3 regions of the Chelativorans composti genome follow, and region 1 is predicted to be linked to each of the others. Evidence: riboswitches for the same ligand, from Rfam matches in the RefSeq annotation. Region 1 holds a riboswitch; each other region holds the start of a gene.
The links. Region 1 has a riboswitch for thiamine pyrophosphate ahead of ABD906_RS00285 (ABC transporter permease). Riboswitches for the same ligand answer to the same signal wherever they lie in the genome.
Positions count from the first base shown of each region.

Region 2: linked by a shared signal. The riboswitch ahead of thiB (thiamine ABC transporter substrate binding subunit) and the one ahead of ABD906_RS00285 (ABC transporter permease) in region 1 are both predicted to bind thiamine pyrophosphate.
Region 3: linked by a shared signal. The riboswitch ahead of ABD906_RS02340 (YkoF family thiamine/hydroxymethylpyrimidine-binding protein) and the one ahead of ABD906_RS00285 (ABC transporter permease) in region 1 are both predicted to bind thiamine pyrophosphate.

Region 1 is NZ_BAABGS010000002.1:60,952-68,873, forward strand. Features, by position in the region: gene ABD906_RS00265 (LysR family transcriptional regulator) at 100-1,032, shown strand; gene ABD906_RS00270 (MFS transporter) at 1,288-2,484, shown strand; gene ABD906_RS00275 (ABC transporter substrate-binding protein) at 2,591-3,598, opposite strand; gene ABD906_RS00280 (ABC transporter ATP-binding protein) at 3,595-4,347, opposite strand; gene ABD906_RS00285 (ABC transporter permease) at 4,334-5,092, opposite strand; TPP riboswitch at 5,372-5,478, opposite strand; gene ABD906_RS00290 (DMT family transporter) at 5,745-6,065, opposite strand; gene ABD906_RS00295 (BapA/Bap/LapF family large adhesin) at 6,775-7,922, shown strand, end outside.
Region 2 is NZ_BAABGS010000018.1:217,693-225,614, forward strand. Features, by position in the region: gene ABD906_RS06410 (RNA polymerase factor sigma-32) at 1-135, shown strand, start outside; gene ABD906_RS06415 (M48 family metalloprotease) at 168-1,628, opposite strand; gene thiQ (thiamine ABC transporter ATP-binding protein) at 1,797-2,549, opposite strand; gene thiP (thiamine/thiamine pyrophosphate ABC transporter permease) at 2,533-4,146, opposite strand; gene thiB (thiamine ABC transporter substrate binding subunit) at 4,146-5,174, opposite strand; TPP riboswitch at 5,166-5,279, opposite strand; gene acnA (aconitate hydratase AcnA) at 5,399-7,922, opposite strand, start outside.
Region 3 is NZ_BAABGS010000010.1:114,623-122,544, forward strand. Features, by position in the region: gene der (ribosome biogenesis GTPase Der) at 191-1,621, opposite strand; gene ABD906_RS02325 (tetratricopeptide repeat protein) at 1,621-2,286, opposite strand; gene ABD906_RS02330 (polysaccharide deacetylase family protein) at 2,507-3,508, shown strand; gene ABD906_RS02335 (YMGG-like glycine zipper-containing protein) at 3,683-3,955, shown strand; TPP riboswitch at 4,165-4,305, shown strand; gene ABD906_RS02340 (YkoF family thiamine/hydroxymethylpyrimidine-binding protein) at 4,296-4,904, shown strand; gene ABD906_RS02345 (PQQ-dependent sugar dehydrogenase) at 5,181-6,320, shown strand; gene ABD906_RS02350 (glycoside hydrolase family 25 protein) at 6,467-7,465, shown strand; gene ABD906_RS02355 (hypothetical protein) at 7,517-7,922, opposite strand, start outside.

The sequences.
Region 1 (7,922 bases):
ATATTTCAGGCTGCCTGAAGAAAAACTTTAGTCGGAACCAATATTGATTAATCTCCATAAGATCTTGAAATACTGCCGGCATTCTGTCCAATATAGGATATGGGGATTTCTTTTCGGCAGCTTGAATACTTTGTAACCGTTGCGGAAGCGGGCAGCATCACCCGTGCCGCAGAGCTGCTGCGCGTTACGCCTACGGCGATAAGTTTACAGATACGGGCGCTGGAAGACCTGGTCGGCGCGCCGCTGTTTTCCCGTCATTCGCGCGGCATCATCCCCACTGCCGAGGGCGAGGGCCTGTTTACCGAGGCCAAGCATATCCTCGCCATGATCGACAAGCTCGAGCGCAGCTTTACGCACCGGGATCGGCAGGCCCGGCAGATCTGCCTGGGGACACCGCCTGCATTTTCCCGCATCATTGGGCTGGAGGCCATCGAGGGAGCCACGGCGCAGCTCGGCATCAACCTTTCCGTCGTCGAAGGCTGGACGCAGGAACTGGAGCAACGCCTGGAACGGCGGAAGCTGGACTGCCTGATCGGCTGGGAGCTCCCCCGCAGCCCCGAGCTGCACGTCACGCCGCTGATCGAGGACGAATTCGTCTTCGTCTGCGCGCCCGAAATGGCCAACGGTGGCGATCGCATTGCCCTGCGCGAGGCGCTGCGCTCACCCCTGCTCTTTTACGGCCGCAACAGCGTCTCGTGGCGCGTCTCGCAGGAGGCAGCCCTTTTCGCGGGCATCGAGCTGCCCCAGGACCGCCACGTGGAATCCATCACCGTCTGGCGCAGCATGCTCTGCCGCGGGCTGGGCACCTCGATCGTGTCCATGGGAGCCATCAAGGACGAGTATCTGCGTGGCGAGGTCGTGGTCCAGAAGATCGCCGACTATGCTGCAACCCGGATGATCGAGGTGGCGGTCCGCATCGAACACCGGTCGGAGCCGTGGGCCATCGCCATTGCCGGCTTCCTCAAAAGCCTGGTCGCGGATGCGCAGTCGCGCTTTCCCGCTCCGCAGGTTCGGGTCGAACAGCTCACCTGAGCTGCCCCTTACGGAACCGCCGCGCTCCGTGCTCTTTCCCGCCTTCGCGTCAGCCTGCCCCTTCTCACATCATCGTGAACTTCCGCGAATGCAGTTCGCGCGCTCAGCCGGCTGTGATCAGGTTTCGGCTGAAACCGCACCTTTCTTCGCCCCCCTCCAGTGAACCTCGCCACATCCGCAAAGAACATGATGCGAAACAATATCGAAACGTGTAAGGAGGCACGGACATCCCGCACTTCGGACAGGCAACACATCATGGCCAGCATCAGCGAAAGCGTCAGCCGACCACAGCAGACCGTTGTCGCGATCATCGCGGCGACCAGCGTCTGCCACATGCTCAACGACACGATGCAGTCCCTGCTGACATCGCTTTACCCCCTGCTCAAGGAGAGCTACGCGCTGGACTTCGTCCAGATCGGGCTGCTGACCTTTGCCTTCCAGGTGACGGCCTCGCTTCTGCAGCCGGTCGTGGGAATGGTGACCGACCGCTGGCCGATGCCTTTCTCCCTGCCGGTGGCGATGCTGTCCACCTTCATCGGTCTCCTCACCCTGGCCTTCGCCCACAGCTATCCGGTGCTGGTGCTGGGCGCCTGTCTGATCGGCATCGGCTCCGCCATCTTCCACCCGGAAGCCTCGCGCGTTGCGCGCGTGGCCTCGGGCGGCCGCCACGGCTTCGCCCAGTCACTGTTCCAGGTGGGCGGCAACACCGGCACCGCCATCGGCCCGCTGCTCGCCGCCCTCATCGTCATTCCGCGCGGGCAGGAAAGCCTCGGCTGGTTCTCGATGATCGCTCTCGTGGGCTTCGGCATCCTCTCCTGGGTCAGCGTCTGGTACAGCCGCCACCGCCGCAACCAGAAGGGCCGTCAAACGATCGACCGCACGCTGCCGCTTCCGCGCAGAAAGGTGCTCGCCACACTGCTGGTTCTCGTGCTGCTGACGGCGACCAAGAACACCTATCTCGCCAGTATCTCGAGCTACTTCACCTTCTACACCATCGACAGGTTCGGCCTCGGCATCCGCGAGGCGCAGGTTCTGCTGTTCCTGTTTCTTGCCGCTTCAGCCGCAGGTGTCTATCTCGGTGGCCCCATTGGCGACCGCTACGGCTCGCGCGTGGTGATCTGGTTCTCGATCCTGGGCGTGATCCCCTTTGCCCTCCTGCTGCCCTACGTGGACCTGTTCTGGACAGCCGTGCTGGTGGTCGTGATCGGCTTCATCTTCTCCTCCGCCTTCTCGGCCATCGTGGTCTTTGCGCAGGAGCTGGTCCCGGGCCGGGTCGGCCTCATCGGCGGACTGTTCTTCGGCTTTGCCTTCGGCTTCGGCGGGCTCGGCGCGGCCGTGCTCGGCTTCTTTGCCGACCGGCAGGGCATCGAGTTCGTCTACAGCGTCTGCTCCTTCCTGCCGCTGCTCGGCCTGCTCACGGTGCTGCTGCCGCGCCTGCCCGGCCACCGCTGACCGTCTCCGCCGCTTCGGCCCGGCGCCGGACCTCCGCATCATTGCCGCCGGCTGCTCCATGAACGCAGCCGGAGGCAGCCTCCACTGACGCGCGCTATTATTATTACTATTGCTCGCGCCACTCCTCATTGTACCAGGCCCGAACGTTTCCCGGGTCACCCAGCACCTTGCCGTCCCTGTCCTTCAGCACACCATTGTCGGCCAGGAACTTCGCCATGCGCTCCAGCCGCGAGTGGTCGATCTTGCCCACCGGCCAGTCGCCGTTTCGCAGATAGTTGCCTTCCACGATCACCTGCAGGGAGCCGCGCACCAGTTCGGGATTGGGAAAGTCGCCCGCGGCGATAAGGATCTCGGCAGCCTCATCCGGATGGTCCGCCGCCCACTCGTAGCCCGCAAGCGTCGCCATCATGAAGGCCTTCACGGTCTCCGGCTGCTCTTCCAGCGTCCGCGCGGTGGTTGCGATATAGCCGTTCTGTTGGTCCGGAACCCCGTAGTCGGCGTAGTTGAACCAAGACTGCCTGCGTCCGAGCAGCTGACTGTTGACGCCTTCCCAGGTGGCGACCTCCAGCGTGAAGTCCACCCGGCCGACGGCGAGCGACTCATAGGCTCCAGTGTTGAGCGTGACCGTCTCCCACACCGGTTCGCCGCCATCGGTGCGGATCATTGTGCCGATCAGCGCCTTCTCCCAGTCGCTGCCGAAGCCCGCATAAACCTTGCCGGAGAGATCCGCCGGCCGCGTGATCGCCTTGTTATCCGAATTGTAGACCAACCGCCCGGTCTCGCGTTGCATCGTCACCCACAGCGCGGTGATCTCCGCATTGGCCGCCCGGGCGGTCAAGAAAGCAAGCGTCGCCACATAGGCGAAGTCGCTCGCCCCCGACGCGAGCAGCGCCGCCGAATTGGTGTCGGAATAGGGCAGGATCTCCACGTCCAGCCCATGTTTTTCGTAGAAGCCGCGCTCCTTAGCCACCACGATGCCGACATGATTGGTGTTCAGCATCCAGTCGAGTGCGACCGTCACCCTCTGCAGCTCCTTCCGCGGCGCGTCCGGCTGCTGTGCACTCGCCGCGAGCGGCATCAGCAGCAGGGCAAAAGATATCAATGTCCGGATCATGTCTTGTCCTCCAACAACAGGGCCTTGAGTTCTTCACGCAGGGGCGCGAGCGCCGTTTCGCTGCGCCGGTGTCTCGGGAATGGGATCGGAATGTCGGCCACGATGCGCCCGGGGCGCCCGGCCATCACGAGCACGCGGTCCGCCATGCGCGTGGCTTCATGCAGGTCGTGTGTAACCATCAGCACGCCGCGCGGGTCGGCTTCCAGCCGGGCGGCGAGCCACTCCTGCATGCGCAGCTTCGTGATGGCGTCGAGCGCGGAGAACGGTTCATCCAGGAGGATGTAACGGCGGTCCTGGACGATGGTGCGCAGGAACGCCGCGCGCTGCCGCATGCCGCCGGAGAGCTGGCGCGGAAAAAGATGCGCGGTGCCGTTAAGCCCGAACGGCTCGAACAGCGGTGCGGCCTTTCTCCAGGCCTCCGCGCGGGGAAGCCCGGCGATCTCCAGCCCGAGGCACACGTTCTCCCGGATCGTCAGCCACGGAAACAGCGCGTCCGTCTGCGGCTGGTAGGCAGCCACCAGACCGCCGCGGGGATCCACCGTCCTGCCCTCGACCAGCAGCCTGCCCCGGGCGTCCATCTCGTCCGGCAGAATCCCGGCGATCCACTTGATGACCGAGGATTTCCCGCATCCCGACGGGCCGATGAGGCAAGCGACGCTCCCCTCCTCCACCTGGAACGACACCGCCTCGACCAGGCTCCTCCCATCCCCGCCCGAAATGCGGATGTCGAGCGGTTCAACCTGCAGCATGGCGCCTCCCCTTCCGCTCGGGGTCCGTGAGCCGTTCGGCAAGCCGCAACAGCCCCAGCAGGGCGAGCGTGAGCGCCGCCGACATCGTGACGGCGGCCAGGATCAGATCCGCGCGGAAATTGTTCTTTGCCTGCAGGATATAGATGCCGATACCCGACCGCGCCCCGGCATATTCGGCGAAGATCGCCGCCACGATGGCATAGGTGGCGGAGATGCGGACGCCCGCGAAGAAGGACGGCCGCGCTGCGGGCAGCGTCACCCGGCGGAATTGCTCCAGCCTGCCCGCCCCCATGGATGCCACGAGGTCCAGAAAGTCCCGCGGCGCCTGCCGGTACCCGGAAAGCAGGCTGAGCAGGATCGGGAAGAAGGTCACCAGCACGACCAGCAGCACCTTGGGCAGAACGCCGAAGCCGAACCACAGGATCACCAGCGGCGCGAGCGCCACCAGCGGGATGGTCTGGCTCGTCACGAACACCGGCACCAGCGCCCGTTCGAGCAGCGGGGCGAAATGCAGCGCGACCGACGTCAGAAAGGCGAAGGCGACCGACACCGCAAAGCCCATGCCCGCGATAGCCGCCGTGGCCGCCGCGTGGCCGCCGATCTCGGCAGCGTTTTCGACCAGGCTCCCGATCACGCCGCTCGGCGCCGGAAGCACCAGCGGCGTAACGCCCGTCGCGCGACAATAAGCTTCCCACAGCACAAGCAACACAAGGATGAGGACAGTAGCAGGAGCGTAACGGTGCATCGGATTCGTTCCGTTCGCGGCGCCCGGCAGTGGCTGGTTCAGGTTTGCCGCCCCGGTTTGCCCGGGCGCTGAAACGGTTCAAGCGTCTTGAACCGCGGTCTGCGGGCACGAGGGGCAATTCAGGCTCTGCGCGACCTGCTCCTGAGCGCACCCGGCCATGCGGAACTGCCGTGAAGATACCTGGGATTCAGCGCGCCGGCACAGTTGCACGGACGCGCGGCGTCCGCGGCTCGGCTTCGCACAACTGCAATATGGATGTGTGAGAAATAATCTGGCTCTTGTCTGCCATCGTGTACCTCGCTCCGCCGGCATTATCCGGATCAGCTTCTGAGGGTTCGCGCATGTCGCGCATCTCAGCCCCGTCAGGGGCACCCCTGTATGTGCAGCGGCACCATTGCCGCTGATGGCCGTTCTGTCAACCCGCCCGCCTGACCGGGGACGGGAGACTGGAACTCACCTCCGCCCGGTCGTCATGTTGAAGCCATGGCAACTACAGTCCCAGGTCGCATTGGTGGCCCGGCCGAGCGGAAGGCACGGGATGGTTCGTTCCGGCTCCGATCCACGATCCACGCTCCTCTCGTGCATTTCGGCACGGTTCCCCGCTGCGCTTCGACGCCAGGCCGGCCAGGCCCAAAGTGAACCGGGTCCAGGGCTAGTCGGAGCTTGTAGCTTTCATCAGCACCAGACCGCTGACGATAAGAGCGGCCGCAAGCCAGCGCAGCGGCGAGGACGACTCCCCGAGCGCGAGGATGCCGAACAGAAAAGCGCCGACGGCGCCGATGCCCGTCCAGATCGTATAGGCCGTTCCGAGCGGAATGGACCGCATCGCCAGCGCCAGCAGCCATACACTGCCGATCATGGCCACGATTGTGACCGCGCTGGGTACCAGCAGCGTAAACCCCTCCGACTTCTTCATTGTAAAGGCCCAGACAATCTCCAGGAGCCCTGCCCCGAACAATACGAACCACGCCATGATCGCTATACCTTTTGTTTATTATGTTATATGTTACTCTTGATGATGTTCATACTTCCGCGCCGGGACCCCCTTCCGGTTGCAGGATTTTTGTTTGCCTGCGAAAAAAGTTTTCTCAAAATACACCTAAAACTGGTAACAGCATTCCACTACTGACCACTTTTGAAAAAATCCATAACTGCAAATTTGTCGCACTTAAAACATTATCCATTGACCCCATCTATTTCACATCGTAATGATTGCCCTGGGAGTTGGGGCAACTCTATTTTTGGAGGGCCGCCGGGCGGGCGGCTTCGATTCATTGGCTTGTAGGCCCCGAAATTCCGCGCAGTCCCGATCGAGCGCATATGCGGCGTTGCCGGATATTGCGGTGGCAGCAGGGGCATATGCGTCCGCGCATCCGCCTGAATCCGTGACGAGCAATCTGTCAGCGTCCCCGGCGCTTCCTGCGGGGCGACATTCAGTTGTGTTCGCCCCGGCCACACCCGGCTCCACTGATTTCCCACCGTAATCTTTAATCTTTTCTGTTTGCCGCCGTGAAAAGCGCCCATCACGGCAAGACCATCGCCGGGGAAGAAGTTTCATCCACCACATCGTCAAGTCTGTCTGCAGTCCAAGGCTGCCTCACCTTGTATTCCCGGCCCTTTCGGCCGGGTGTGGTCTATTTCGTCTCCACACCACCAACCCAGTAAAGCTTATCTAGAGAAAAATGGCGGTCACAATCATCAACAAGGCTAATGGCGCCGTGAGAACGGCCCCCTTGGACCACATCGCACTGAATGCACCGAGTATCGTGAAGTTGAACTACCACCCGCGGGATATTGCGTCCTTTGAGCGGGATGGCCTGGATCTCATTATCCGCCTTCACAACGGCCAGGTGATCCGGATCCGGAACTTCTTTGTGGTCGAGGATGGTGTGGAGAGCCAGCTCGTCCTTGAAGACGACGATGGGGCGCTCTGGTTGGGCGAGCACGGCTGGGGGCTGAGCGACTTCCAGTTTTACGAAATTGCGAGCATCGACCAGCTGATCAATAGCGAGGGCATTTCGCCCGCTCTGCTGGGCCTGATCGCCCTGGGTGGTGGCGGTCTGGCGGCTGGGGTCGCCGGCGCAGGCGGCGGCGGAAGCAAGGATCCTACGGTACCGCCGCACAACGACGATGACGACAGCGACAGCGACGCCGACGCGGATGCCGACAGCGACAGCGATGCCGACGCGGATGCCGACAGCGACAGCGATGCCGACTCTGACGCTGACAGCGACAGCGATGCCGACGCGGATGCCGACAGCGACAGCGATGCCGACTCTGACGCTGACAGCGACAGCGATGCCGACTCTGACGCTGACAGCGACAGCGATGCCGACTCTGACGCTGACAGCGACAGCGATGCCGACTCCGACGCGGACAGCGACAGCGATGCTGACTCCGACGCTGACAGCGACAGTGACGCAGACTCGGATGCCGACAGCGATAGCGATGCCGACTCCGACGCGGACAGCGACAGCGACGCTGACTCCGACGCTGACAGCGACAGTGACGCAGACTCGGATGCCGACAGCGACAGCGATGCCGACTCCGACGCGGACAGCGACAGCGATGCTGACTCCGACGCCGATAGCGACAGCGATGCCGACGCGGATGCCGACAGCGACAGCGACGCCGACTCGGACGCTGACAGCGACAGCGACGCTGACTCCGACGCCGATAGCGACGCCGACGCGGATGCCGACAGCGACAGCGACGCCGACTCGGACGCTGACAGCGACAGCGACGCCGACTCGGACGCTGACAGCGACAGCGACGCTGACTCCGACGCCGACAGCGACAGCGATGCCGACGCGGATGCCGACAGCGACAG
Region 2 (7,922 bases), on a different contig from region 1:
GCAACGCTTGAGGCGCTGGGCGCCGCTCTCGGCATTTCCAAGGAGCGTGTCAGACAGATCGAATCACGTGCGTTGGAAAAGCTCAGGATAGCCCTCGTGCGGCGCCATCCGGAGCTGGGTCCGCCCGTCGGCTGAGCGGAAAGCATAACCTCGTCAGAGCCCAGATTTCATCGGTCGGTGATGATTTTCACCTTGTCGCCGGCGGACACGTTGCCGCCCGGCCCGAGGCCGTTCAGCACGCGGAAAAGCTCCACCTTGCGGCTCACGCCCGTCATCTTGTTGGCGAGGGTGGCGACCGTCTCACCCGGCTGAACTGTAATGATACGCACGCGCAACGGCTGCAGCGACGCGATCTCCTGCTTTGACAGGACGCGGAAGCTGCTGGCGATGCTGTTGGCCACCTGGTCGAGCCGCGAATTGGAGGCGGGCGCACCGGTGAGCAGACGGTAGACTTGGTCGCCCACGCGCAACACCGTCACCCGGAACTTCCACTGGTCGGCATGGGCCGTTGCCGTCGCTGCCTCGAGGCCGTTCAGTGTCAGCGGCCGGATGGACGCGGGGTCGACGCCTGCGAGCCACGTGCCGCGCAGGTAGTCCGTCATGGAAATGTTGCGGTTGACCGTCACGCCGTCGAAACGGAACGCGAGGTCGCCCGGGCCAGTCGCGATGACCTCACCCGCTGCGTTGTCGAGCTTGAAGTCCTCCGGCACCGAGAAGCCGATTCCGAGCGTCGGATGCAGGAAGCTGTTGCCGCGCACATAGCCCTGCTCAGGCTTGTCGCCGAAGATCAGCCCGTCGATACCGGCCAGGAACTGGTCGCGGTCGGTGACGCCATATCCGGGCGCGCCGAACTGCTCCGCCTGTTGCAGTGCGAGCTCGATGCGCTTCGGTGCGTTAGGGTGCGTCGCGAGGAAGTCGAGGCTGGGATCGGTGGCGCCGCTCACATCGCGCAGCTTCTGGTAGGCGTCCATGGAGCGGATGAAGCGCGCCGCGGCGTATGGGTCAAAACCGGCCCGGCCAATCGAGCGGATGCCGATCACGTCGGCCTCCAGCTCCTGGTTGCGGGAAAACTGCGCGAGCTGCAGCTTGCCGCGCACCACGGCCGCCCGGGCCACCGGGTCCGCGCCGAGCACTTCGGTGACCACCCGGCTGGCAAGCTGCGTCTGCGCTTCGAGTCGCTGCCGCTCCAGGCCGTGGTTGGCTGTCACGTGCGCCATCTCGTGCGCCAGCACGGCCGCTACCTCGGCCGAGTCGTTTGCCAGAGCCAGCAGCCCGCGCGTCACATAAAGGAAGCCGCCGGGCAGCGCGAACGCGTTCACGTTCGGGGAGTCGAGGATGGTGATGCGGTACGTCTGGTTCGGGTTGTCCGGATCGAGCGTCAGCTTGCCGACGATGCGCGCCAGCATGCGCTCGAGTTTTGGATCGGAATATTCGCCGCCGTAGGTCTGCAGGATTTTGGGGTGCTGCCGCGCGGCCATGCTCGCGACGCGGTCGCCGCGCATGACCGTGTCCACCGTCACCGGATCGTGGGGCGGCGTGAAGCTCGATTCGACCAGATCCGTGGTCGCGCAGCCGGCAAGCAGTGCCGCAGCTGCGCACGCTCCCAGGAGCCGCGCTTGCAGTGACAATGCCTTGACGCTTGTTTTCCGGAGACTCGAAAAGCGGTGTGACAGGGATGTGTCCTTTCGATCCAACACGAAGCCGCCCTATGACTCACCTAATAACAGCAACTGGTTCAGGCAAAAAGCAGTCTCCTCAGTTGCCCCGCCACGGTTGATATAGGAACGGACCCTAAATCATACCACGCTTCGGCCACCGAGATAATGCGAGAGTGCCTCCGGGGCGCCTTCGCGCAGCAGTTCCTCTGTTTTTCCTGTGGCAACAATATGACCCTTTTCGATGAACACGAGCGACTGTGCAAGCCGTCGCGCATCCCGCGGATCGTGCGTGACCATCAGGATTGTCATGCGTTGCGCCCGATGCAGCTCCTCGATCAGGTCCAGCATTTCATCCTTGAGCGCGGGCCCCAGTGAGGCCAGCGGCTCGTCAAGCAGAAGGACGGGGTTCTGCTGTACCAGAACCCTCGCCAGCGCCGCGCGCTGCCTTTCCCCGCCTGAGAGCGAGCCCGGAAGCCTGCCGCCCTTTCCCGCAAGTCCCACGCGTTCGATAGCTGTTGCCACGTCCTCCCGGTCCTTCGCGCTGAGCCGCAGCGAAGGCGAGCGTCCGAGCCCCACATTCTGTTCCACCGTGAGATGGGCGAACAGGTTGTTCTCCTGGAAGATCATGGATACGCCGCGCTGGTGCGGCGGAAGCCGCGTCACGTCCCGCGAATCGATCAGGATCCGGCCGGACGAAGGCTGCTCGAAGCCGGCGATGAGGTTGAGCATCGTGCTCTTGCCGGATCCGCTCGGCCCCATCACGGCCACGATGTCGGACGGCTCGACATGCAGGTCGAACCGCATCTCCGTCCCGCCGGGATAGGTGAAAGCCAGCTCCCTGAGGGTCAGTGCGGCACCTTTCGGCCGCATGGTCTCATTCGCGTGCAACATTGGCGCCAGCCTTCTCCCGGCCTGCGATGGCCATCAGGCCCAGACATAGAATTCCGATGAAAAGGGCAAGTCCCGCGGCGTCCGCCGTCCGGTAGCTGCCCATTCGTTGTAGCAGCAGATAGGGCAGAGTCTGCACCTGGTCGCTGCCGAACAGCGCGATCACGCCGAGATCGCCGAGCGAGAGCGCCATCGCGAAAGCGAAGGCAAGCAGCGCCGGCCGCCGCATCGGCGGCCAGTCGATGAGCTTCAGCCGCGCGAATCCGCCGATCCCGAGCGAGGCGCACAGGCGCTCGTGCCTCTGGCTGGCCGCGTCATAAGCTGGACGGATGATCCGCATGGCGAACGGCAGTGCCATCACGGCGTTGACGCTCACCACCATGATCGGGGCGATCTGGAACACATCCACGAAGTTTCGCAGCAGCACGAACCAGCCGGCGCCGATCACGATCGGCGGGATCACCAGCACCATCATGGCGCCATTGTCGAACAGTCGCTCGGTCAGGCCCGGCTTGCCCGCACCGCGCCGGAGTTCCAGCGCACGGCGGGCGATTACCAGCCCGAAGGAAAGTGTGACGCTGAGTGATGCCGCGGCAAAGGCGAGGCCAAGGCTGGTCGCGGTCGCCCGGTGCACCGCATCCTCGCCTGCAAGCCGTGCAAGGTTAGCTCCAAGCCCGGCCGCAACCACCGTCATCATCGGGCTTCCCACGAAGAGCACCGCCAGCGCGATGACGATCGCGTTGAAACCCCTCTCCGGCCCGGTTGGAAACAGCACGCGGCGCGACGACAGTGGCAGGTTGGCGTCCCCGGTCAGCGAAACGCCGAAGCGCGTAAGCAGCCACAACGCCGCGGCGGTCAACACCAGCTGTACGGCCGTCAGTGCCACCGCCCGCTGCGGATCGAAGTCGAAGCGCAGTGCCTGATAGATCGCAACCTCCAGCGTTGTCGCCCCCGGTCCTCCGCCCAGCGTCAGCACGATGGTGAAGGAGGTCACGCACAGCATGAACACAAGGCCCGCGACGCCCGGCAGGGCGGTCCGCAACACCGGCCATTCCACGAACCGGAACGAGGCGAGACTTCCCATGCCGAGCTGCGCGGAAAGCCGCCATTGGTGCGGCGGCACCGTCTCCAGCGCGGCCAGGAACAGCCGCGCCGCCATCGGCAGGTTGAAGAAGACGTGCGCGATCAGGATGCCCGAAAGTCCGTAGGCGCCGGGCCACTGCCAGTCCCAAAGCGCCTTCGCCACCGGCGCGAGGTACCCCGCGCGCCCGTAGAGCGACAGGATGCCGATTGCCGCCACGATCGCCGGCAGCCCCAGCGGCACGGCGAACATCTGCAAAATGAAGCGCCGTCCGGGAAAGTTTGGATGCCGCGCAAGTGCCCGGGCTACCAGCAGTGCCGGCAGCACCGAGAGGAGCGTCGAGAGGGCCGCCTGCCACAAGGTGAACCGCGTTACCTGGAACAGATAGGAGTCGAACAGGGCAGTGCTGCCCGCGGAAGAGGCGCCTTGCATCAACAGACCGGCCAGCGCCCCGCCCACCAGCGCCACGATCAGCGCCAGCGGCAGGGCGCCCGCCGCAATACGCATTCCGGAAGCCATCAGCGGCTCATGACTGCCAACCACTCATCCACCCAGGCGCGCCGCTTTTCGGCCACCTCTTCCGGTGTGAAGAGGAGAGTCTTCGCGGGGTCGATCAGCGTATTGAAGGCTTCGTGCAGCGGCTTGGATGTCTCGCCCGCCGGGAACATCCAGTTCGTCTGCGGGATCGCGTCCTGGAAGCCGGGCCCCTGCATGAACTCGAGGAACTGCTTCGCCAGCGGGTTCTCCACGCCCTTCTTCGTCAGGCCCGCCACCTCGATCTGCAGGTAGTGGCCCTCGGAGAAAGGCAGCGCCACGTACTTGTCCGTGCCCTCTTCGATGACGTGGTAGGCCGGCGAGGTCGAGTAGGAGAGCACCATGGGAGCCTCCCCCTTGGTGAACAGGCCGTAGCCCTCGCTCCAGCCCGGCGTCACCGTCAGCACCTTGTCGCGCAGCTTTTCCCAGGCGGCGGCTGCCTCGTCGCCATAGACGGCCTTCACCCACAGTAGAAGTCCGAGGCCGGGCGTGGACGTGCGCGGGTCCATGATTACGACCTTGAGCCCGCTTTGATCGTCCACCAGCGCCCTAAGGGATTCTGGCGGCGTGATTCCGGAGTCCTTGTTCAAGATAAAGGCGAAATAACTGTAGTCGTACGGTATGAACGTATCGTCTGAGAACTCGCCCGGCACCTTGATACGGGATGTGTCCAGCCCGTGCGGCGCGAACAGCCCTGTGGCCTTGGCCTCGTGCGTCAGGTTGGTATCGAGCCCCAGGACAATGTCGGCCTTGGAGCCTTCACCTTCGAGCCGCAGGCGGTTCAGCAGCGCGACGCCATCGGCGATCGAGACGAACTGCACATCGCATTTGCACGCCTGCTCGAATGCCTTTTCGACCTGGGGGCCGGGGCCCCATTCCGACGTGAAGCTGTCGTAGGTGTAGACGGTGAGATCCTGCGCCTGGGCCGGCTGGGCGGACCCGAGCGCCATTGCCGCGAGCAGGAGGCTCGCGCAGAAGAAGCCACGATGGTGGGAAGAAAGCAGATCGGTCATGGTTCTAATCCCTCCGCCGGTATGACCCGGATCAGGTTCTGCGGGTTGGCACGCTTGCCTCTCAGCCGTGCTGCCCCATGCAGCTCGGCACCCCGTTAGACGGCTCGCAACATAAGCGTCCGCCGCGCCGCGCGCAAGAAGGTGGGGAGTTGCGGCGTCTGGCAAAAAGAAAAGGGCGGGCCCTGTCGGACCCGCCCCCTCTGCGTCTTGCCTTGCGGTGCGGCTTAGGCAGCCAGTGCGCGAAGCACGTACTGCAGGATGCCGCCGTTCTTGAAGTACTCCAGCTCGTCCAGCGTATCGATGCGGCAGAGCAGGGGCACGTTCTTCACGCTGCCGTCGGCGAAGGTGATCTTCGCGTTGAGCGTGGCGCGCGGCTTGAGGTTCTCGATGCCCTCGATCTCGACGATCTCGTCGCCCTTGAGGCCGAGCTCCTTCCAGCTCGTCTCCTCGGCGAAGACGAACGGGATGACACCCATGCCGACCAGGTTCGAGCGGTGGATGCGCTCGAACGACTGCGCGATGACAGCGCGGACACCGAGCAGGTTGGTGCCCTTGGCGGCCCAGTCACGCGACGAACCGTTGCCGTACTCGACGCCGGCGAAGATCACGAGCGGCACGCCCTCCTGCTTGTACCTCATCGCTGCGTCGTAGATGAACATCTCTTCACCCGACGGATAGTGGATGGTGTAGCCACCTTCCTTCGGGTTCTCACCCAGCATGTAGTTGCGGATGCGGATGTTGGCGAAGGTGCCGCGCATCATTACTTCGTGGTTGCCGCGGCGGGTGCCGTACTGGTTGAAGTCGGCCACCGCGACGCCATGGTCGAGCAGGTACTTGCCGGCCGGCGAGGCCACCTTGATGGAGCCCGCGGGCGAGATGTGGTCGGTCGTGATCTTGTCGCCGAACAGGCCGAGGATCCGTGCGCCGCGGATGGAACCCGCCGGGTTCGGAGTCTTGGACATGCCCGCGAAGTACGGAGGATTCCGCACGTAGGTCGACTTCTCGTCCCAGGCGTAGGTCTGGCCGCTCGGGGCGTCCAGCGCCTGCCAGTTCTCGTCGCCCTTGAACACGTCCGCATACTTGGTCGCGTAGAGCTCGCGGGTAACGTTGTTGGCGATGAACTCCTGCACCTCGGCAGCGGTCGGCCAGATGTCGCGCAAGTAGACCGGGTTGCCGTCCTTGTCCTCGCCGAGCGGCTCCTTGGTCAGGTCCTTGCGAACCGTGCCGGCGAGCGCATAGGCCACCACCAGCGGCGGCGAGGCGAGGTAGTTGGCCTGCACGTCGGGCGACACGCGGCCCTCGAAGTTGCGGTTGCCGGAGAGCACCGCGGCGGCGATCAGTCCGTTGTCGTTGATCGTCTTGGAGATCGGCGCCGGCAGCGGGCCGGAGTTGCCGATACAGGTGGTGCAGCCGAAGCCAACCAGGTTGAAGCCCAGCTTGTCGAGCTCCTCCTGCAGGCCGGACTTCTTGAAGTACTCGGCCACGACCTGCGAACCGGGAGCCAGCGAGGTCTTCACCCACGGCTTGGTCCTGAGTCCGCGGCGGTTGGCGTTGCGGGCCAGCAGGCCGGCGGCCATCAGCACGCTCGGGTTCGAGGTGTTGGTGCAGGAGGTGATGGCCGCGATCACCACGTCGCCGTGGCCGAGGTCATAGTTCTCGCCCTCGACCGCATAACGCTTGGCGGTGTCAACGGTCTTCTTGTATTCGGCCTCCAGCGCCTTTTCGAAGTTGCTGGCGATCTCCTCGAGCGGCAGGCGGCCTTCCGGACGCTTCGGGCCGGCCATGGACGGCACCACGTCGCCGAGGTCCAGCTCGATGATGTCGGTGAAGACCGGATCCTGCATGTCGGCATCGCGCCACATGCCCTGAGCCTTGCAGTAGGCTTCGACGAGGGCGATCTGCTCCTGCGAGCGGCCGGAGGTCTCGAGATACTTGATCGTCTCGCCATCGACCGGGAAGAAGCCGCAGGTGGCGCCGTATTCCGGAGCCATGTTGCCGATCGTGGCGCGGTCGGCGGCGGTGGTGTTGGCAAGGCCGGGACCGAAGAACTCGACGAACTTGCCGACCACGCCCTTCTTGCGCAGCATCTGCGTGACGGTGAGCACGAGGTCGGTGGCCGTGACGCCTTCCTTGAGCTTGCCGGTGAGCCTGAAGCCGATCACTTCCGGCAGCAGCATGGAGACCGGCTGGCCAAGCATGGCCGCTTCGGCCTCGATGCCGCCCACGCCCCAGGCCAGCACGCCGAGGCCGTTGACCATCGTGGTGTGGGAGTCGGTGCCCACGCAGGTGTCGGGATAGGCGTAGGTGACGCCGTCCTCGTCACGGGACCAGACGACGCGCGACAGATACTCGAGGTTGACCTGGTGGCAGATGCCGGTGCCCGGGGGAACGACGCGGAAGTTGTTGAACGCCTTCTGGCCCCACTTCAGGAAGCGGTAGCGCTCGCCGTTACGCTGGTACTCCAGCTCCACGTTGCGGGCGAAGGCCTGTGGCGAGCCGAATTCATCGACGATGACCGAGTGGTCGATGACGAGATCGACGGGCACGAGCGGATTGATCTTGCTGGGATCGCCGCCGAGGGCCACCATCGCATCGCGCATTGCGGCAAGATCAACGACGGCGGGCACGCCGGTGAAGTCCTGCATCAGGACGCGGGCGGGCGAATAGGCGATCTCGACGCCAGCCGTGCCGCGGTCCGTGAGCCAGGCCGCCACGGCCTGAATGCTCTCCTTGGTGACAGACCGGCCA
Region 3 (7,922 bases), on a different contig from region 1:
TTGAGGTGGAAATTATTTGATTAACCTTGATCGAAGGTTAATTCGCCATCCAGCTTGATCATTGATTTCATTAAGAAATCGGTAAGATGTGTGGCGGCCGACACTTGAAGCCTGACCTGCCCCAAGGCGCCCAAAAGAAAACCCCGGCCGTGGCCGGGGTCTCGGGTTCGCATTCTGAGTGAGCCTTCGGTCAATCCCTCTCCTTCGCCTTTCCGGCGAACGGATTCTCGGACGTGCGCAGGATGACGCGGATTGGAACACCGTAAATGTCGAAGGCTTCCCGCAGGTTGTTGATCAGGTAGCGGATATAGGTCTGCGGCATCACCTCGGGACGCGAACAGGAGATGACGAATCCCGGGGGCCGCGTCTTCACCTGGGTCATGTACTTGACCTTGAGGCGGCGGCCGGAAACCGCGGGCGGCGGGTGCATCTGCGTCGCGCGCTCCAGCCACCGGTTGAGCTTTCCGGTCGAGACACGCCGGTTCCAGACCTTGTGGACCTCGACGGCCGTTTCCATCATGCGGTCGAGCCCGCGGCCCGTCTCCGCCGAGATGGTGACGAACTTGAGCCCCTTCACCTGCGGCAGCAGGCGCTCCACCTTCTCGCGCAGTTCCGCCAGCATCTCCTGCGGGTTCTCGACGAGATCCCACTTGTTGAAAGCGATCACCGGCGCCCTACCCTCGCGGATGATCAGGTCGGCGATCTGCAGATCCTGCTTGTCGAAGGCCTGCGTGGCGTCGAACACCACGATCACCACCTCCGCGAACCGGATCGCCCTCAGCGTCTCGCCCACGGACAGCTTCTCGAGCTTCTCCTGCACGCGGGACTTGCGGCGCATGCCGGCGGTGTCGGCGAGCTTGATCGGCCGTCCCCGCCACGTCCAGTCGACGGAAATTGAATCGCGCGTGATGCCGGCCTCCGGTCCCGTCAGCATGCGCTCCTCGCCGAGCAGCGCGTTGATGAGCGTGGACTTGCCCACGTTCGGACGGCCGACGATGGCAATGCTGAGCGGCTTTGCCGAATCATAAGCCGGCTCTTCCGCATCCGGGTCGATGTCGTCGCCCTGCAGCGTGTCGTTGACGTGAAGGGCGCGGCGTTCCTCTTCGTCCTGCGCCTGCTCGATCCGCTCACCGGCAATTTCGGCTATCGCGTCACGCAGCTCCGGCATGCCGATGCCATGCTCGGCGGAAATGGCAATCGGCTCTCCGAGCCCAAGGCTGTAGGCTTCCATCACGCCGGCTTCCGCACCGCGCCCCTCGGTCTTGTTGGAGACCAGGATCACCGGCTTGCCCTTGCGGCGGACCAGATCGGCGAAGGTGTGGTCGTCGGGCATGATGCCGGTCCGCGCGTCCACCATGAACAGCACGAGGTCGGCCTCGTCGATCGCCCTCTCGGTCTGCTGGCGCATGCGGCCCTCGAGCGTCGGCGCCGCGGCGGATTCGAGACCGGCCGTGTCGATCACGTCGAAGCGCAGGTCCTGCAGCCTTGCCGGATGGATGCGACGGTCCCGCGTCACGCCGGGCGTGTCGTCCACCAGCGCGATCCTGCGCCCCACCAGCCTGTTGAAGAGCGTCGACTTGCCCACGTTGGGCCGGCCGACGATTGCCACCTTGAAAGCCATTATGAGCCCGATCCCGTCCCGGAAATAAGCTCGGCCATCATCTCCGCCCGCTCGCGGACACCCGCCGGGGCCTCGCTGTCATTGAGAATTTGCTCGAAGAGCGACAGTGCCGTCTCGCGGTTGCCGTCCTTCCATGCGGCGAGCGCCAGAATCTCGCGCGCCGAGTGGCGCATCGGATTGCTGTCGGCCGTCATGCTTTCCACCCGTGCGGCCACATCCGCGTAAGTGCCGTTATCGACGAGCAGCATGCCGGCCCTGAGGCGCGCCATATCTCGGAACACGCCGGGCGCCGAGCTGTCGTTCGCAACCTCGTCGAACGCGGCAATTGCCTCGGCCGCCTTGCCTGCGTCGGCCAGGATCGTTGCTTCGCGCATCCGCGCCAACATCGGATAGGTGCTGACGCCGCCCTGCCGCAGTTCGTCCAGCTTGGCCACGGCTTCCTCGGTCTTGCCCTGGGCGGCGAGGTCGAGTGCCTGCGCGAACTGGTCACCGGCCTGGTTCGCGCGGCTCGTGGTCCAGCTCTCATAGGCGACATAGGCCGCCGTGCCGAGCACGATCAGCGCGGCTCCGCCAATCACCACCGGCCCGAAGCGCTTCCAGAGGCTCTTGAGCTGGTCCTGGCGAAGCTCTTCGTTGACTTCGCGAATGAAACTGTCGTCCGACATGAGATTTCTCGTTCCTGAGCCGGACACGCGCCCGGCGCTTATGGTCTTGTGGGCTTTTTAACGAAAATTCCCGCACATGGAAGGGGGAGCGGGGAAAACACTTCCCCATCACGTCCCGGCCCCCGGCGGTCGAAATCCTGTGAACAGCCGGGTCCGCATTCCAATCCGGCCACATTCCCGCGGTAGCGAACCGGCTTTACCGTTTCCGAAAAGAAGAATCATGTCTGCCAACCGTATTGCGATTGTCACGTTTTCGCTGCTGTCCGCGCTTTCCCCGGCCCACTCCGGTCAACCCTCGGCGCAGTTTGGGACGCCGCCGCAATACGTTCTGATCTCCTTCGATGGCGCCGGTCCTCTCGCACAGTGGGAGCGCAGCCGCCGGCTGGGCAGGGAAGCGGACGCCCGCTTCACCTATTTCCTGTCGTGCGTCTACCTGCTCACGCCCGAGACCCGCGGCATGTACACAGCCCCCGGCAGCCGCGGCCCGAAATCCAACGTGGGCTATGCGGCCGGTCGGGAAGAGGTGGCTGCTCGGCTGCAGCACATCTGGTCCGCCCGCGCGGAGGGGCATGAAATCGCCAGCCATGGCTGCGGTCATCTCGACGGGGGCAAGTGGTCGGCTGCCGACTGGCAGCACGAGTTTGCCCAGTTCGCCGCCGTTCTTGAGAACGCCTGGCAATTGAACCGGATCGACGGTGAGCCCGTGGGCTGGAGACGCTTCGCCCGCAACGAGGTCATCGGCTTCCGCGCGCCCTATCTGTCTTCCTCCGGCAGCCTCTTCAAGGCGCTGAGGGCCAGCGGCTTCACCTATGATGCCAGCACCGTCTCCCGCGCTCCCCTGCCTGTACCGCGAGAAGATGGCGTTTTCCGCTTCGCGCTGCCCCTCATTCCGGAGGGACCGGCCCAACGGCCGATTATCGCCATGGATTACAACCTTTACGTCCGCCATTCGCGCGGCGAGGAGGACCTGGCGGCCGCCGACATATATGAGCAGCGCGCCTACGAGGCCTTCATGGCCGCCTTCCGACGCGAATACGAGGGCAGCCGCGCGCCGCTCCAGATCGGCTTGCACTTCACGCTGATGAACGGCGGCGCTTACTGGCGTGCTCTCGAGAGCTTCGCCAGGGACGTTTGCCGGCGCAATGACGTCCGCTGCGTATCCCACCGCGAATACCTGGAGCAAACCCATGGGATCCATCCGGACCGCCGCATAGACGGCTAACCAAATTTCCACGCGGAAACTGCCGGACGTTCATCTGCGGTACATGTTCCACTCCATAAATTTCCGCCCGCTGGCGACCGGCCGATCCGTTTCTCGATAGCCGGATTCGTTAGCTTGGGAACAAATTGTGCCGCGACGGAATTATTCTGCCGCTGAATGATCTTGGAGAGTCCGATGAAAAAGCTCCTATTGGTACTGCCGCTGGTTCTGGCCGGGGCTGCCGCATGCACACCCACCCAGCAGGGTGCGGCGATTGGTGGCGTCGGTGGCGCTGCAATCGGCGCGGCCGTGGCAAACGACAGCGTTGAGGGTGCTGTGATCGGCGGTGCGGCGGGCGCAATCGCTGGCGCTCTGATCGGCCGCGCGTCGGAAGGCAGCAACCAGTGCGTCTACCGTGACCAGTACGGACGCCGCTACACCGCAGCCTGCCCCCGCGGCTACTACTAAGACAATGCGCAACATGCCTCGAGGCCGGAGCTCGCTTCGGCCCTGAGGCGGGTGCCATGATGTTGCGAAGGACAACATTGCCCGGCGGGCCTGCGGATGTCGCCTGAAACATACGCAGCCGGTGTCAAGCCTGGCTCTGGCGATGATTCGCCGCCTGACGTGCGACACAACAATATTATTGAGAATTGTTCGCCCATGGTGCATGGTGCGCCCATCGACAGGGGCGCTCGACCGGGCGGGCAAGCCGAAACTCGTGCTGCCGCGCTCGCAGGGCTGAGATGACGGGAAACCGTCGGTCCCTTTGAGCTGATCTGGGTAATGCCAGCGGAGCGAGGCGACGATGTTTTCAGGCGCGCAGATTTCCTTGTATCCAATGTCCGACGATTTCGTCGGCATCATTCTGGGGGCGGTGAAGGCCCTCGATCCCTACCGCGAGAACTTCCGCATCGAGACCGACGACCTCTCCACCCTGCTTGTCGGGCCTCCCGAGCAGCTGTTTCCCGCAATGCGGGATCTGTTCGTCCATGCTGCGAATGCAGGCAAGCATTGCGTGCTCGCGGCAACCGTCTCCCGCGGCTGCCCCGGTGAACCGGATGACCCGATCTGCACCCCCAATTCAGAGCTCGGCAATCAGGCGCCCCTCGCCGATCGGATCGCCGCCGCGAAGGCAGCCGTGGCGTCGGCCCCGGTGACGGGCTTGACGGTCGCGGCCCAGTTTTCGCTCTACCCCCTTGGCGCGGCGCATCACATGGACGAGATCTACGGCTGCATCGACTTCGTGAAACAGTCGGGTGTCTTCGACCGCTCGAAGAATTTCTGCACCAAGCTCCGGGGAGATGCCGGCGCGGTCTTTGCCGCCATGTCGGAAGCGTTCCTCCGCTTCGGCGCGCCGGAAGGCCACGTGGCGCTCGACCTGAAGGTCTCCGCTCACAGCCCGACGCCGGTGTAACCTTTCGCGGAAATCCCGGGAAACCCGTTCATCCTCAACTGAACCGGCTCCGCAGATCACGTCGTCCCTCTTCAAACGGGCTTTCCACTTCTTGCGCTTGCGGCGGAAGCCTCGAAGTGCCAGCATTTGGCCGGTATCGCAGAAATGCTGCGGGAACGGTTTTCCCTTCTGAAGATTGGAAAGCCGTTCCGGAGGAGGAAGATCCCGGTTCCCGCCTTCTTGTGGAATGGGGAACCGCGTTTCGGAGTATTCAACGTTTCCGGTCTGGAGGTCGTCATGCGCCAGCTTGTCCGTCGTCTGTCACTGGTCTCGCTTGCAGCCATGCTTGCGTCTCCGGCTTTGGCCGTTGACGAAGTGTTCGAAACCGAAGGGCCGTCCATCCGCGTCCAGACGGTCGTTAATGGCCTGTCCCATCCCTGGGGCCTCGCTTTCCTCCCCGATGGCACCATGCTCGTGACGGAGCGCAGCGGCAATCTCCGCCTCGTGACCGACCGCCTGTCGGACCCGATCGCCGGCGTGCCCGAGGTCGATGCCCGCGGCCAGGGCGGTCTGCTGGACGTGGCGCTCGATCCGGCATTCGAGCAGAACCGCCTCGTCTACCTGAGCTACGCCGAGGCTGGCGAAGGCGGCAACAGCACGGCAGTCGCGCGCGGCCGTCTGAGCGACGACAACGCGCGCCTCGAAAATGTTGAGGTCATCTTCCGGCAGCAGCCAAAGGTCCAGAGCCAGCTCCATTTCGGCTCGCGCCTCGTCTTCGATCCGGAGGGCCACCTCTTCATCACGCTGGGCGAACGCTCCCACGAGCGCTTCCGCAGCCAGGCGCAGGAGCTGAACTCGCACCTTGGCAAGATCGTCCGCATCAACCCGGATGGCTCCGTGCCTGCCGACAATCCGTTCGTAAACCAGGAAGGAGCGCTGCCCGAAATCTGGTCCTACGGCCACCGCAACATCCAGGCGGCCGCCCTCAATCCCGTGACCGGCGTGCTGTGGGAGATCGAGCATGGCCCCCGCGGCGGTGACGAACTGAATGTCATCGAGCCCGGCGCCAACTATGGCTGGCCGATCGTCACCCTCGGCATCAACTACGACGGCACGACCATTGGTGAGGGCTTGCAGCACAAGGACGGCATGGTGGATGCAATCCGCACCTGGACACCGGTCATCGCCCCCTCCGGCATGATTTTCTATCAAGGCGACGCCTTCCCCGACTGGAAGGGCAATCTTTTCGTAGGTGGTCTCGCCTCCACAGCGCTTGTCCGTCTCACCCTCTCGGGCGATAGCGTCACCGGCGAGGAGCGCCTGCTCGAGAGCCTCCGCTTGCGCATCCGCGACGTGGCCGAAGGCCCTGACGGTTCCATCTACGTGATCACCGACGAGGATAACGGCGAGATTCTGCGCATTACGCCGGCGCAATAGGATGGCGCGCGGCTCGTCCGCGCTCATCCACAGCCGCTGACTAATATGGTTTACGACCGCATTTAGTATTTCTTGGTGATTGTTCCGTAGCGTACCCGTGCAGACGTCTAACAGCGCTTGCTGTGAGTTCTCAGGTGCGGGTTTCCATGCGTAGTTTCGGCAAGTCGGCGATTGCAGTGCTTTGTGCGGCCTTGCTTGCGGGCTGTTCGTCGCGCGGTATGACGATCGAGCAACTGCTGGCGGACCTGTCCTACGAAACCACCGCCTCCGTTTCGGCCCACGCGCCCAAGCATTCGGCACCAGCCTCGCCTGCGCAGTCCGCGTCATCCCAGTCGCAGACCGGCCTTCCGCCCACCGCCCTGGCGATCGCTCCCGTTGAAGGTCAGGTCCAGACAGCCGCCCTGATGGTTCCCTCGCCTCGCCGCGCCGCACCGCGCAAGCGGGAAAAGCAGAGGGTCTACAGCCAGCGCTTCAGGGACGCAAAGCCCATCAATTTCGGCAAACACGCACCGCACCGCCTGCCGGTGCATGGCGTCGACGTGTCCCGCTGGCAGGGTAACATCAATTGGACGGACCTTCGCCTGCACGGCGCGAACTTCGTCTACATCAAGGCCACCGACGGCGTTGACCACCTCGACCCGATGTTCCACAAGAACTGGCGAGAGGCACGCGAGGCCGGCATGAAGCACGGCGCCTACCACTTCTTCTACTGGTGCAGCCCTGCCGCCGACCAGGCCGACTGGTTCATCCGCAACGTTCCGCGCGAGCCCGGCGCGTTGCCCCCGGTGCTCGACGTCGAATGGAACCACCTGTCCCAGTGCAAGAAGCGTCCCTCGCGCCAGCAGGTGATCGAGAAGATGCGCGTCTTCCTCACCAAGCTGGAGAAGCACTACGGCCAGCGCCCGATCATCTACACCGCGCCTGACTTCTATCGCGACAACCTCCAGGGCGAGTTCCTCGACTATCCGTTCTGGCTCCGCTCCGTCGCCGCCCATCCCTCGCAGGTCTATCCGGGCCGCAAGTGGGTCTTCTGGCAGTATTCCGGCTCCGGCCTGTCGGGCGGCGTCTCCGGCAAGATCGACCTCAACGTTTTCAACGGCAGCGAGCGCGACTGGCACAACTGGGTGGCGCACAACACTCACTGATCCAAACGAAACGGCGGCTGCGGGGCCGCCGTTTTCGCATGAGCCCAGGGTTTAGGCTGCGGATGGCCCCGGATCGTCCTCCGGCGCCCAGTGGCCGACACCTGCCTGCTTGCGCCGCCCCGGAAAGGCGATGACCTCGGCCACATTCCTTTGAGTGGCCACGGTGTCAGGCGTGGCATTCCGCGGCGCAACCTTCACCAGGGTGATGTTTTCCCGGCACCCGTCGTCGGTCTCCACAACAACCGCGGAGCCTTCGAGCAGCCCGAGAAGTGCCAGCCCCCGCAACCCGCCGATGGAGAGCTGGTCGGAACCTGTTTCAGGCTTCTCCACCAGCCGGTGGGGACCATAGGAGACTCCGTTGACCGTATAGGTCACCCAGCTGCCAAGACGGGCTGCGTTCTCGGGCAGATCCGCCGCCAGGTAGATCCGGCCGTGGCGCGCCTTCCGTCGCAGCATG